3 regions of the Microbulbifer agarilyticus genome follow, and region 2 is predicted to be linked to each of the others. Evidence: predicted binding sites of a transcription regulator. Region 2 holds the regulator's gene; each other region holds the start of a gene.

Region 1 (4,837 bases), 2.1 Mb from region 2:
TTTATTCAGATCTTCGAGCCAACCGATAACCGGCCAGGAGTAGGGGTGGCCGTCGGGGTAGGTTGAGGCAAACATGGTCTCAAGCGCGCGCCCATAAGGACGGTTGTCGACGCGTTGGCCGCGCTCGTTTTTTACGGTCTCCCGTTGTACTTCGAACTTCTCCTGAGTGACTGCGTCGAGGAACACCCCCATGCGGTCAGACTCGAGCCACAGTACGGTCTCGAGCTGGTTGGCTGGCACAGTCTGGTAGTAGTTAGTGCGGTCGCTGTTGGTGGTGCCATTCATGGTGCCGCCCGCTTCGGTGATGATGCGAAAATGCTCTTCATCACCGACATTCACCGAGCCCTGGAACATCATGTGCTCAAAAAAGTGCGCGAAACCGGAGCGGCCGGGATCTTCACGATTCGAACCCACGTGGTAGGTCACATCAACGTGCACCAGCGGATCGGAGTTGTCTTCGTGCAGGACAAGGGTGAGGCCGTTATCGAGTTTGTACTTCTCGTAAGGAATTGCAATGTCAGCGCCATTGCCGTCGAAGGTCTCTACCAAGGTGACACCAGCGGGCAGGGCCGCTTGCTGCTCGGCAGCCTTGGGTGTTTGCAGATTGGCGGAATCTTCTTTGGTGACGGGGTCAGAGCTTTTACTGCAGGCAGCCAAAATTGCGGATGCGAAAATCAGGGCGATTTTTGTGCGGTGCATGGCGGTAGAAGACCTTTTTATTCTGTTGGATTTCAGATCCTAGCACAGCGAACCGCGCGCCGTAGTGTAGAGGAAAAAGCGTAGAGGAAAAAATAGCGAAGAGATGGCGCGGATTAACGCGACTTGTCACAAAATAAATCGACAGGCAATAAAAAAGGGCGCAACTCATCGAGTTGCGCCCTGAAGTTAGGGGGTCGATTTCAAGTTCGATTTAGAACTTGAATTCAGTACCTACGCCAACGTAGCTGCGGGAGTAGTCGTCGGCAGCAGTTTCGTCGGTGTAGAAGGTGAATACCTTAGCGGCGGAGGACAGTTTGTAGTCCAGGCCCAGGCTGAAGGTTTCGCCGTCAGTCTTAACGATGTCAGACTGGCCGTATTGTGCTTTCGCAGTCCACTTGTTGATCTTGTAGGCAACAGAAGTCATCCAGCCGTCTTGCTTGCTGCTGTCTGCTTTTTCCTGCTCTTCGTACAGACCGCCAACCTGCAGGCTGCCGAAGTTGTACTGGGCGACCACACGGGATACGTCCCAATCGTTGCCTTCAACGCCCATGTCGTAAGCGTACGCCAGGTAAACACCGTCTTTGTCGTAAGCGAAAGACAGGGAAGTGCCGTTATCGCGGGTATCTACGACTTCACCAGCGTCGTCCAGGATCTCAGCGTCTTCGTTGCTGATGTAGGCAGCGGCTACTTTGAAGCCACCGAAAGACGGAGTGGTGTACTGAACCGCGTTGGACGGACGGTTGTCGCTCTTGGTCACCAGGCTCTTGATGTCACCTTCGAGGTCGTTGAACAGGTCAACTTTCTTCTGGGCAACTTTCAACGGGGAGTCGAACTTACCGGCGATAGCCTGACCGAAGCCACCTTCCAGGCCTGCATAGATGTTGCGCTGGCTGAAAGTGTCGCCGTCGCCATCCATGTTTACCTGATATTCCATCTTGTAGATGCCCTTGATGCCGCTATCCAGCGGCAGCTCACCTTTAACACCCAGGCGAGAGGCGTTGCTGGATACGTCAGTAACAGCGCCGTCACCTTCGTCGTTGGACTGGAAGGAAACGTTGGCTTTACCGTAGAAGTCGAAAAGCTCTTCGGCGTTGGCAACGGTAGGCAGTGCGGCAACCAGGGCCAGAGAGATAGCGGTCTTTTTCATGTCTGCTCTCATATCGAAGTAGGTAGTGAAAATGGATGCAATAGGTTGTGTTCTTCAGATGCGGCGCAGTTTGCGGCACTTATGTTACAAACATGTGAAAGATGAAAATAATTTGAAGGTTGTGTGACTAAAAGCTGTTCGATTTAGCTGTAAGGCACAAAAGACAGGATGTTTTTGCCCGGATTTGGGGCGATTTGTGACAGAGAGGGTCTTTCTATGATCCCTCCTTTGGAGACCAAAGTAGCGAGTTTTCTTCGTTTTAGGTTATTTATTGCTCACACATAGGGTCTCGTGACGAACTTCTGTAATATCTCGACCTATGGGTCAGGTGGTTTATCGCTGGTGTATCGGCGCGATTAAATACTCCATGGATTGGGGTTTTTCGGTTGGAGTAGTGACATGGATGTGGCGTACATGCCGAACAGGAATCGGTCGTGAACAGGTTTTGGGGCAACTGGCGCCCAAGCATGGCTACGAGCTTGTGGGTGTGTGCCATCGGCATTGGCCAGGTCGCCTACTGGCCGAGACTGCCGGGCAGTGCGGAACTGGCCAGCCAGATTTTGCTGGCGGTTGTTGCTCTCTGGCTTATTCTTTTTGTCACTGGTATCGCTAATACCGTTCGCGGTGGCTACTGGCTTCTCGTTTGCCGCTTTTTGTTCCCGTTCGTTTTTGGTACCTGCTGGGCTTTGGCGTCAAATCTCCAGTCGCTAGAACAACGTCTCCCCGCGGATCTTCACGGCTCTGACCACAACGTCACCGTTGAGATAGTCTCGTTGCCACAAAGCGCACCTGCAGTGTCTTATTTTGGAGCGCCGTTACCCGCTGCTCGCGGCTACCGCGACGTCAGGTTTCGTGCCCGTATTACTAACGCTACCGATCCCCGTTTTCTGAATAGAGTGGTTCAGCTCGGCTGGTATCGGATGGCACCAGATGACTTTGTCGGCTTGCGTGCCGGCAGCCGCTGGCGGCTACACGTTCGGTTAAAACAGCCTCGTGGCAGCACAAACCCGCACACCTTCGATTACGAGGCGTGGTTGCTGGAGCAGGGGATATTTGCCACCGGTTATGTGCGTGACCGCGACCAGCAGCCCGAATTACTCGCTACGGGGACGGGCATCGACGCGTTGCGCGAAAGTATCCGGGATGGGCTTGGCGGAGACGGCGTAGATAGCTATTCATCGGCCCCATTGATGCGGGCACTCCTGCTGGGTGATCGCGGTGGAATCGGCGAGGACACGCGCGGCTTGCTTCAGCGCACGGGTACTGCGCACTTGCTGGCGATCTCCGGGCTGCACGTTGGTATGGTGGCCGCCTGCTTTTTCTTTATCGGCGGTTTGTTGGGCCGCTTTGCTGGATTGCTTCCCAGAGCCCCGCGAGTATTTCGCAACCCTGTGGGGTTGGCGGGAGCCGCGGGGTTGCTCGCCGCCGTGATTTATACCCTGGTGAGCGGTGCGCCGCTCTCTGCACAGCGCGCCTTACTTATGGTTGCGGTAGCGGTCGTCACTCTGATTCTTCGGCGCCGCCTTGATGCGCATTTGGCACTGGCTTTAGCCTTGTGTGGCGTGCTGTTGTGGCAGCCCCTTGCGGTACTGAATGCCGGGTTTTGGCTTTCTTTTGTGGCGGTCGCCGTGCTGCTATTGCGGTTTCAGGGGCGTGTGCGGGTTACTGCGGCGGCAGAAGGAGAGGAGCAGGGATTGCGAGAGCGCATTGCGCGTGTTTTCGTCATAGGCTTTGCAAACAATGTGCGGAGCCAGCTGGCGATTGTGGTTGGTTTACTGATTCCATCGCTCATAATTTTTTCCGGTCTCAGCCTGACTGGATTGCTGGTTAACTTGGTTGCCATCCCGTGGGTGGGTTTGACTATTCTGCCGTTGATTTTACTTGGGGCCGTGCTCCCGATTCATTCGTTATCCGCACTTCTGTGGCGTTTGGCAGACATGCAATTGCAGTGGTTGTTGGGGTTTATGCGGGGTGTCGACGAAGCGCTGCCCGGCTGGTTTGCGCTGCCGGCTCCTACTATCTGGCTGGCGGTGCTTGGGGTTTTGAGTTGTCTAATCTGGCTGTTGCCAAAGGGACTGCCGGGGCGTGGGTTGGCGTGGCTATTGATTCCCGTTATAGGGGCAAGTGCTCTGCCATTTCAGCGGGCGCAGTCTCCTTACCTTGAATTGTCGGTGTTGGATGTGGGGCAAGGTTTGGCGGTTACCGCAGTCACACAAGACCACACACTGGTATTTGATACCGGTGCGGCAACCGCCGCGGGGTGGAGCGCTGGTGCGGCCGTGCTCGCGCCGTACCTCCGGGCACTCGGTCGGGATAGGGTGGATCAACTCGTTGTCAGCCATGGGGACCGGGATCACGCCGGTGGCGTGGCCGGTTTGTCTGAAAGTATTGAGGTTGTCGAGAGCTATTCGCCCGGGCAGCTGACACGGCGCCTGGCTCGTGATCTGCCTAAAGCTACGGCCAGCAAGCGCTGTGTGGCTGGACAATCACAACGCGTGGGTCGCCTGACTTTGACATGGCTTTGGCCAGATGCGGCAACGGAGCAAGCGAACGGATTTCCGCGGCTCAGTGGAGAAGAGAACGATCACAGTTGTGTCGCCCTGTTGCAGTGGGCCGGTGTGCGAATTCTCCTCACCGGTGATATATCGAGCAGGGTAGAGCGGCGACTCGCTCGTCGCTATCCCGACTTTTTACCGGTGGATGTACTGATAGCGCCACATCACGGATCTCGTACTTCGTCATCGGAAGGATTTATCCGGTGGTCGCAACCGAGTTGCGTGGTGTTCAGTGCTGGCTACAAACATCGTTTCGGGCACCCGCATAAGGAGGTTGTCGCCCGTTATGCTGAGGCCGGTGTAGGGCAGCTAAATACCGCGGATAGCGGAGCTGTCCGATTTTGGTGGGATTCAGCCAGTGTGCTCGAGATTCATGAGGCGCGCGCAGAAGGACGCTTTTGGTATACGGGTCACAGCAACAAAAATTATAACAATC
Region 2 (4,837 bases):
ACCTCGGCCCGAGGAGCGCCGCGCGCTCAACCTGAAAGACCGCAGCCGCGCGCTGGTGCGCGAGGTACTGCTGTATGGCAACAGTGCACAGCCCTGGGTCTACGCCCGCAGTGTGCTGCCCGAGCGCACCCTCACCGGTAAGTCCCGCTACCTGCGCGGCCTCGACAATCGCCCCCTCGGCGAACTGCTGTTCAGCCAACCTGACATTCGCCGCGGGCCCATTGTGCTCAACCGGCTCGCGCGCAATCCGCACTGCCAGCAACCAGAGCTGAGCGACAGTGCACCCCACGCGTGGGGACGCCGCTCCACCTTCTGGCTACAGGATAAACCCTTGTTGGTTGCAGAGACCTTCCTCAGCGGTTTCAATCCTCATTCATCGCCGATGGCATAAGCGCACAAGCACCTCAAAGTACTCAGCGAACACGGGAAGCCACCATGCAAGCTATCAGCCACCAGATCCAACAGCGTTGGCCCGCAGCCATACCGTATTGGCAACTGACGCGCATGGACCGACCCATCGGCTCACTGTTGTTACTGTGGCCCACCTGGTGTGCGCTGTGGATCGCCGCCGAGGGCTGGCCCGGCCTCCATTTGTTTGTCGTGTTTACCTTGGGGGTCATCCTCACCCGCGCGGCCGGCTGTGCGATTAACGACTTTGCCGACCGCAATATCGACGGGCATGTAGAGCGCACCAAGCAGCGTCCGCTCGCCACCGGTGCCGCCACACCCAAAGGCGCACTGATGCTCTTCGCCGGCTTGATGCTGGTGGCTTTTTTGCTGGTGCTGACCACCAACCGCCCAACCATTCTGCTGTCCCTGCCGGCGCTGGCGCTGGCCTTCTGTTACCCCTTCGCCAAACGCTACACACACCTGCCGCAGGTGGTGCTGGGGGCCGCGTTCAGCATGGGCATCCCAATGGCGTTTGCCGCGGTGACCGGCGAGGTGCCGGCGGTGGCCTGGCTGCTGTTTACCGCCAACCTGCTGTGGACCGTGGCCTACGATACCTTTTACGCCATGGTGGACCGGGATGACGACCTGCAAATCGGCGTCAAGTCCACCGCCATCCTGTTTGGCGAGCTGGACAAGGCGATGACCGCCAGCCTGCAGGCGATGGTTGTTGTGGCGTTACTGATGCTGGGTGGACGTGCGGATTTGGGCGCTCTTTACTACTGCGGCGTGGCAACCGTGACTGGCCTGTTCGCCTATCAGCAATGGTTGATTCGCGACCGGCAACGGGGTGCGTGCTTCAAGGCATTTCTGAATAACAACTTCGTGGGGATGGCGCTTTTTTGTGGAATATTTTTCCACTATCTCGCGCGCTAGCTATGTGCTTTGACCCCAAGTGCTAGCTACCTGAACACCTGTCATATATTTGTCACCAAAGTGACGTTAAATGGCCACTCTACAATAGTCAGTTGAGGCTGGCGCTACAGTCTACGAGGCAGGACGCCACGAGGCGCCGCAGCGGAGGTTGTGAAGCACCGCCGAAGCGACAGCAAACTCATTGAGGGTATGGCAGGCAGATGCACAGCAAGACGATCCTTATAGTCGACGACGAAGCCCCGGTACGTGACATGTTGCGCGTGGCGCTGGAGATGGCGGATTACCGCTGCCTGGAAGCAGAGAACGCGCAGGCGGCCCACGCACTGGTCATCGACGAAAGACCCGACCTTATTCTCCTGGACTGGATGCTGCCGGATGTATCCGGTGTGGAACTGGCGCGTCGCCTGAAGCGCGACGAGCTCACCGCGTCGCTGCCCATCGTGATGCTGACCGCGAAGGGCGAGGAAGACCACAAGATCAAAGGCCTGGAGACGGGCGCCGACGACTATATCACCAAACCATTTTCCCCCCGCGAGCTGGTCGCACGGCTCAAAGCCGTATTGCGCCGCGCCGGCCCCAGTGCTCCGGAAGAGCCACTTACCGCCGGTGGCTTGGTGCTCGATCCGATCAGCCACCGCGTCACCATCAACGGTAACCCGGTAGAAATGGGGCCGACGGAATTCCGCCTGCTGACCTTTTTCCTCAGCCATCAGGAACGCGCCTATACCCGCACCCAGCTGCTTGACCACGTGTGGGGCGGCAATGTGTATGTGGAAGAACGCACTGTGGATGTACACATTCGACGTCTGCGCAAAGCGTTGACCATCGATGGCCATGAGCGCTACATTCAGACCGTGCGTGGGACCGGTTATCGCTTTTCAGTCCAGACCGCCGAAAGGGTATAATCCCGCCCATCGAACTTTACCAGCGGGCCCGCTGTTCCGCCCGGCGACGCGGCGAATCGCACTTCGACGCGCCCCCAACAAGATGGCCAAAACCTCATGCTCGATCGCAGTATTGGCGAGTTGTCGCGTTTTATCATCATAGCCCTGGGCACCACCATCTTCGGTTTCTCTACCGGACACTGGTGGTTGGCACTGTGCTCTGGCCTCACCGTCTATCTCATCTGGCTGCTGTTGCAGCAAAATCGCTTCGACCACTGGTTGTCCAATGGCCGCCGTGGCCCGGCACCCACCAATTTTGGGGTGTGGGGCGATATCACCGACGACTTCTATCGGATGCAACGTCGCCACCGCAAGGAAAAGCAAAAGCTACACGCCATGCTGCGCCGGGTGCAGGACAGTACCAGCGCATTGCGTGAAGGTATCGTAGCGCTGGAAGACGACGGCAACCTGGCGTGGTGGAACCCCGTCGCCGGCGAAATGCTGCGCCTGCAAGCCGACGACAGCGGCCAGCCGATCATCAACTTTGTGCGCGACCCGCGCTTTGTCGAGCACATGCACGAGCGTATGCGCGGTGCCAATCAGGGTGACCTGCAGCCGATTACCCTGCCAGCTCCCGGGGACGACTCGCGCACCCTGCAAATGGAAGTGACGCGCTTCGGCCAGGACGAAGCGCTGGTGATCGTGCGCGATATCACCCGGCTGCATAATCTGGAGCAGATGCGCCGGGACTTTGTCGCCAACGTATCCCATGAATTACGTACACCGCTGACGGTAATTGCCGGCTATCTGGAGACGCTGCAGGAAAGCGGCCAGGCCCCGCGTAACTGGGAGCGTCCGCTGGGACAAATGAGCGAGCAGACGGTGCGCATGACCAGCCTGGTCAATGACCTGCTGTTACTCGCCCGCCTCGAAACGTCCGAGCGCGATAGCGGGCGCGACCGCATCGCGGTACACGGGCTGATGGAGCGCGTGGCCGACGAAGCCCGTTCACTGAGCGGTGGGCGACACCAGATTTCCGTGGTGTGCGACGAGGACAGCACCATTACCGGTGATGCCGGTGAACTGCACAGCGCCTTTGCCAACCTGGCGTTTAACGCGGTCAAATACAGCCCTGACGGCGGCCCCATTGAGCTGCGCTGGAGAATAGACGCCAGCGGCGGCCACTTTGCGGTGAAGGATTCCGGTATCGGTATCGATCCGCTGCATATCCCGCGCCTTACCGAGCGTTTCTACCGGGTCGATGCGGGGCGCTCCCGCGAAAGCGGTGGTACCGGTCTCGGCCTCGCCATCGTCAAGCACGTACTGCTGCGCCACAGTGCCAATTTGAGCATCAGCAGTGTGCCGGGCCGCGGCAGTACCTTTACCCTGAACTTCCCCAGCCAGAAACTGACCCAGACAAGTTCCGCCACGACCTGATTTCATTCAGCCAAGAGATCGCACATATAAAAAAAGCCCCAACAGGGGCTTTTTTTATGCTGTTTAAGGCAGTAACGCGAAACCTATCCTTCCAGCTCTTGCAGTGTGCGCGCTTCGCCCGCTGCGGTGTATTCAACCGACTCGTCGCCCGATACCGGCTCAGCGGTACGTTTTTGCACGGTGATGTGCACCAGCTTGCGCGCACTGTCACGGATCAGCAGCTGCTCACGGCCTTCATCATCCACCGGCAGGTTGCGCTCGCCGATCAACGCATCGCGCAGGGCGCGCAGTTGCGGTGTATCGCGGTAGCGATCGAGATCCTTGGAATACTTGATTTTCATGCGCTCGGATTCGTGCAGTGCGGCGGCGGTCTCGCGGTACTTGGCAAAGAAAAACACCGCGGCAATGGCGGCGGCGATGGTGACGGCAATTTCAAACCATGGGGGCATAAGTGCGCTCCTGTGTTTTGCTCACGGTACTATTTTTTTAAGGCTGGTTGTTTACGCTGTTTGTTCAGGCTGGCTGTTCGTCGCGCAGGAAGACCCAGTCATTGCCCTTGGAGTGTTCTTCACTGAAATAATAACCGGCCGCATCAAAATCTTTCAGCTGCTCGGCCTGCTTTACGCGGTTGTCGATAGCCCAGCGGCTCATCATGCCCCGCGCTTTTTTCGCGAAGAAACTGATCATCTTATACTGGCCGTTTTTCCAGTCCTTGAAGTGTGGCGTCACCACATCGGCCTGCAGGTTTTTCACCTGCACCGACTTGAAGTACTCATTGGACGCGAGGTTAACCAGCTGTTTGCTTTTAAGGTCTGCAAGCTGGCTGTTCAGGGCCTCGGTAATTTTGCCGTCCCAGAATTCGTACAGGTTTTTTCCACCGCTGTTGGCGAACTTGGTGCCCATCTCCAGGCGATAGGGTTGCATCAGGTCCAGCGGGCGCAGTAAGCCATACAGGCCAGACAGCATACGCAGATGCTTTTGTGCAAAATTAAAGTCGCGCTTGCCCATAGATTCCGCTTCCAGCCCCGTGTACACATCCCCCTTGAACGCGAGCAGGGCGGGGCGGGCATTGCTGTCGGTGAACGGGCGTTTCCAGCTGTGGAAGCGGTCGTAATTGAGCACGCCCAGTTTGTCAGACACCTTCATCAGGTTGGATATGTCCTGCGGGCTGAGGGCCTTCAGTTCCTTGATCA
Region 3 (4,837 bases), 590 kb from region 2:
GCTTGCTGTAGTCGTTCGCGTGTTCCACTTCAGACACGTAAACGTCTTCAGCAATCTCTACGGCACCTGGGATCGCTTCGCCAGCTTCAACCACGCGGTAGCCCTGGCCGGAGAATTCGGTGGCTTCATAGCGCACGCCGTAGACCAGATTGGTACGACCGAAATCGATGTCGTTCATTACGTAAATCGCGGAGATGTCTTCACTCATCACGTAGTCGCGCGCGGAATCCAGCGCCGTGCTGGTCTCATCAATTTCAAAGCTGGCCAGGTTCGCATTGATAAACGCGTTGATAGCGCTTTTGCTGACGCTCGGGCCAAAGCTACCCAGGCCATAGTCGATGCTGTTGGCGGCGAAATCGGCGAGGGTGTAGTCGCCACTGAAGCCATCGTAGATGGTAGCGTTCAGGTCGCCGGTTTTTTCGCGACGGCGCTCGTGTAGACCCAGCTTCAGTTCAGAAGGGTTACCAGCTACTTCGATATCGCGACGGAAGTCGATACGCAGGCTGACCTCTTCGTCGTCGGTGTAGTTATCCTCGATCACCAGCTCGTCGAGTTCGTAGCTGGCCGCATCCACGGCACTGGCATCCGCAGCAAACATTTGCGGGATTTTGCCCGCGCTGGAGTAGCCCAGTTCCAGACCTTCCTGAACAAAGGTGGTGTCGCGGCGATGGGGTTCAGACTCTTCCGCGTGGGAATAGCCCAGTGCGTACTCCACGCCCCAGCTATCCATGTCGTGTGAACCACCGGCAACCAGTGAAAGGATTTCCTGCGCCTCGTAACGGTCTTTCAGCTCCTTCTCTAGGGCTGCATCGGACCAGGTGGCGGAGTTGGCAGAAACACTGGAAGGAGTGTCATTTTCTTCATCCAGCTTGAAAGAGTTGCGCTGGCGCTGCTCGTCATCGGAAAAATCGGAATACAGGCTGTGCAGATACACTTGTTGGCCTTCACCAATTTCCAGATCGAAATTTGCCGCGAGACCGGTCCGCTCCCGGGTCACGGTGTAGTCGCGCTGCTCGATTTCCGCAGCGGTGATGCCCTCGCTGCCGTCCAGCGCGGTAAATTCTTCCCACACACCATCGGTTTCGATGTTCTCGGAGCCGAAGTTACGCTCCTGATGCGACGCGGCAATGGCAACGCCCAAAGTGCGACCATTCACGTCAAATTTATTGGTGTAGGTACCGGCGAACTTCGGGCTGTTTTCGCCCTGCAATTCGCTGTAGCCATTCTCGATGGTCACCTTATAGGTCTGACCGTCGTAATCCAGCGCATTGATGCTCTTGATTTCAATGGCACCACCGATGGAATCGGCGCTCATATCGGGAGTCAGGGTTTTGAACACTTCCAGGCTGGCGAGAAGGTCTGCCGGGATAACATCGAGAGCCACCGCGCGGCTATCGGTTTCCGGCGCCGGCAGGCTCATGCCATTGATGGTGGAAGCATTCAGGTTCGGGTCGATACCGCGCACACCGACAAAGCGGCCTTCACCCTGGTCACGGGAAATAAATACACCCGCCATACGCTGTAGCGCTTCCGTGACGTTGGCATCTGGCAGCTCGCCAATTGCTTCAGAAGTTTGCACGGCAACAACTTTATTGGAATCACGCTGACGCTCGATATCACTGCGTGCGTTAGCGGCCTGGGCGGTGACCACAATGGTCTCCATCAGTTCGCCTTGTTTCTCTGTGCCCGTATTCGACACTTCCTGTGCGCCTGCATTGACACTGATTACCGCGGCCGCAAGCGGCGCCAGCATTTTCAAATTAAATACCGTCTTAGTCATAGTCCCCATTCCCGTTGGAGGTGGTGTTGTAAACAGAAGCCGTTGAGCGACCGGTAATCTGGCGTGTAAATCCAAGTCCGATCTTTTGATTTGCGAGCGCAGGCTAGACTCGGGATGTGAATCTTCCGTTACGTTTTTTTTAAATTTGTCATATTGCGCCGCTAGGCTTGGTTCCGAACGTGTCACATGCCAGAAGAATCTAGCGACAAGTCAGCTTCTGGCGCCGCGCTAGACCAACGATTGGGCCCGCGAAGAAAGCAAAATAATTTTTGGTGAAGAATTTATGACAGACCACGAACACGACGACCTGGCACCATGTAACGCGCAGCGCAGGACGTTGCTGAAAACAATCGGTGCCACCGCAGCGGCCACCGCCGGTGCGAGCTTCTTGCACGGCTGCAGCGACAAAAACAGTGCCAAAAGAACAGCGCAAGGTGTACAAAACCTCAGCTTCGCGGAAATTCCTCACGGGCTGGATTTCAAACATCACCTGCCAGATGGCTATAGTGCGGACCTGCTGCTGCGCTGGGGTGATTCCCTGGATGCCTTTGCCGGCGCCTTCTCCCCAGACACCCTCGACGCCGGCGAACAATCCCGTCGCTTTGGTTACAACAACGACTTTCTTGCGTTTATGCCACTGGACCCAGACGCCGCACCCGGCGAGGGCAACCGGCATCACTTGAGCAATAACAGCAATCGCGGCCTGCTCTGTGTAAACCACGAATACACCCAGCCGCATTTAATGTTTAGCGGCTACACCGAAGCAAGCTCGAATCGCGGCACCAGTCATGCGCATATCGCGGTGGAACAACAAGCCTGCGGGCATAGCATTGTAGAAATTGAGCACACGGTAGAGGGATGGCAGGCGGTACTGGGGAGTCCCTATAACCGGCGTATTTCTCTCACCACCGAGATGGCTATTGTCGGCGATGCTGCCGGCGATCAACGCCTGCAAACCAGCGAAGACCCCACTGGAAAAAAGGTACTCGGCACTGTGGGTAATTGCGCTGGCGGCAAGACCCCGTGGGGAACGGTATTGATCGCCGAAGAAGGCTTTGGCGGCGCATTCCAGGGTGACCCGGACAATGTTGCCGACGAGGTCGAAGCACGCAATCACCACGCATTTGGCATCGAACCGGAAAACCGCAACTGGGGTGATTACGATCGCCGCTTTGACATCACCGTAGAGCCGAACGAGCCCAATCGTTTTGGCTGGATGGTGGAGTTTGACCCCTACGACCCGAAATCCACGCCGCGCAAACTCACCGGGCTCGGCCGCTTCGAGCACGAGGGGTTCACCGTGGTCAGCAAGCCGAATGCACCGGTGGTGGCCTATGGCGGCGATGACGACGAGCACCAGTTTGTGTATCGCTTCGTATCGAAAAAGAACTACCTGCCCCGCAACAACGCCCACAACCGCGATCTGCTCACGGAAGGAACCCTGTATGCGGGCCAGTTCCGCGAAGGCGGAGGTGGAACCTGGTTGCCGCTAATATTCGGGCGGGGCCCGCTGACGCCGCAGAATGGGTTTCGCAATCAGGCAGATGTCCTGATCGACTGTCGACGCGCAGCGAAGCTTGTTGGCGCCACGCCCATGGACCGTCCGGAAGATGTGGAAACCAACCCGGTGAACGACTGCACCTATGTGATGCTGACCAAGAACAAGAAGCGCAAGGCCGGACAGGAAAATGCCGCCAATCCACGTGCGCGCAATACCACCGGGCATGTACTGGAGATTGTTCCCCCCGGACGAAACGGCCAGCGCGATCACACAAGCGACACTTTCCGCTGGAATACGTTTTTGCTCGGCGGCAACCCCAACGCAGAAGAGCCGGCCGAGCGCGGCGCCTACGGGCAACAGCCGGGCAACATATCGCCACATGGCTGGTTTGCGAACCCGGATAATGTCGCCTTCGACGCCACAGGCAATATGTGGATAGCCACCGATGGCTGCGAGGACTTCGGCTTCCACGATGGTCTCTGGGCCATGGCTACCGAAGGCGAACTGCGCGCAGCGCCCAAGCACTTCTTCGGCTGCCCTGAGGGCGCAGAAATCTGCGGGCCGGAATTTACCCCGGATGGCAAAACCCTGTTTGTCGCGGTGCAGCACCCGGCGGATGTGGATAACTCCACCTTCGATAACCCGCGGCACCGCTGGCCCGACAACGACCCGGGCCTGCCACCGCGGCCATCGGTACTGGCCATTCGGCGGGATGACGGCGGCACTATTGGCAGTTGATGGGATAACTTCGTGCCCAGCGTTTGGCTAGTATTTTTCTGAGACCTGTACAGGGCAGGTGCTCGACACTCAACGCATCAAAGGGCTCACCAAGATGTTTTTGCTGACAATATGGAAATGCATAAACCGCACACTTGGCAAAGGAGTGTTGTTGCCGCTCACAGCAATCCTTATCAGCGCATGCTCCGATGGGTCCCGCAATGAAAAGATAAGTACCAATTCCCTCGCTCCAGATACTGACGCACAGATCCAGCTCAATGGGTCTGGCGCCAGTTTTCCGTTTCCAATCTACGCCAAATGGTTCAGGGATTTTTCCCGTTCAGAAACCGGTGTGCAGGTGGATTACCAGGCGGTAGGCAGTAGCGCGGGTATCCAGGATTTCATCGCTGGCGCGGTGGATTTCGCAGCCTCCGATGCGGCGATGAGCGACGACGAAATCGCCGAGGTAAAGCAGGGGGTGGTGCTATTGCCGGTGACGGCGGGAGAGGTAGTTCTGGCTTATAACCTCGAGGGCGTGGACGAATTGAAACTGCCGCGAGATGTTTATCCGGAAATATTCCTGGGTAACATTGACCACTGGCAAGATCCAAGAATCATTGCGGCGAATCCCAATGTTGTATTGCCAGACAGTGAAATTACCGTGGTCACCCGGGCAGACGCATCCGGCACCTCTTATGTATTTACCGGCCATCTGAGCGCCATCAATGACAATTTCCAGTCTGCGGTTGGGCAGTCGACTACGCCAATTTGGCCGGGCGGCGCCAATTTTGTATCGGCCCCGAAAAACGACGGTATCGCCGCAGAAATCAAACAGACCC

The links. The regulator PhoB, encoded in region 2, activates phosphate uptake and scavenging genes when phosphate is short. The targets are predictions, from matches to a motif close to TGTCATAAANNTGTAACA.
Region 1: a site for PhoB is predicted at 1,929-1,946, ahead of Mag101_RS08000 (porin). Genes of this name have one in related genera too.
Region 3: a site for PhoB is predicted at 1,916-1,933, ahead of Mag101_RS14970 (PhoX family protein). Genes of this name have one in related genera too.

Annotation. Positions count from the first base shown of each region.
Region 1 covers NZ_CP019650.1:1,976,652-1,981,488, forward strand. Annotated here, with positions in the region: gene Mag101_RS07995 (M16 family metallopeptidase) at 1-699, opposite strand, end outside; gene Mag101_RS08000 (porin) at 911-1,846, opposite strand; gene Mag101_RS08005 (DNA internalization-related competence protein ComEC/Rec2) at 2,281-4,837, shown strand, end outside.
Region 2 covers NZ_CP019650.1:4,172,251-4,177,087, forward strand. Annotated here, with positions in the region: gene Mag101_RS17350 (chorismate--pyruvate lyase family protein) at 1-391, shown strand, start outside; gene ubiA (4-hydroxybenzoate octaprenyltransferase) at 436-1,323, shown strand; gene phoB (phosphate regulon transcriptional regulator PhoB) at 1,524-2,228, shown strand; gene phoR (phosphate regulon sensor histidine kinase PhoR) at 2,325-3,644, shown strand; gene Mag101_RS17370 (hypothetical protein) at 3,728-4,093, opposite strand; gene yaaA (peroxide stress protein YaaA) at 4,158-4,837, opposite strand, start outside.
Region 3 covers NZ_CP019650.1:3,580,501-3,585,337, forward strand. Annotated here, with positions in the region: gene Mag101_RS14965 (TonB-dependent receptor) at 1-1,780, opposite strand, end outside; gene Mag101_RS14970 (PhoX family protein) at 2,064-4,019, shown strand; gene pstS (phosphate ABC transporter substrate-binding protein PstS) at 4,165-4,837, shown strand, end outside.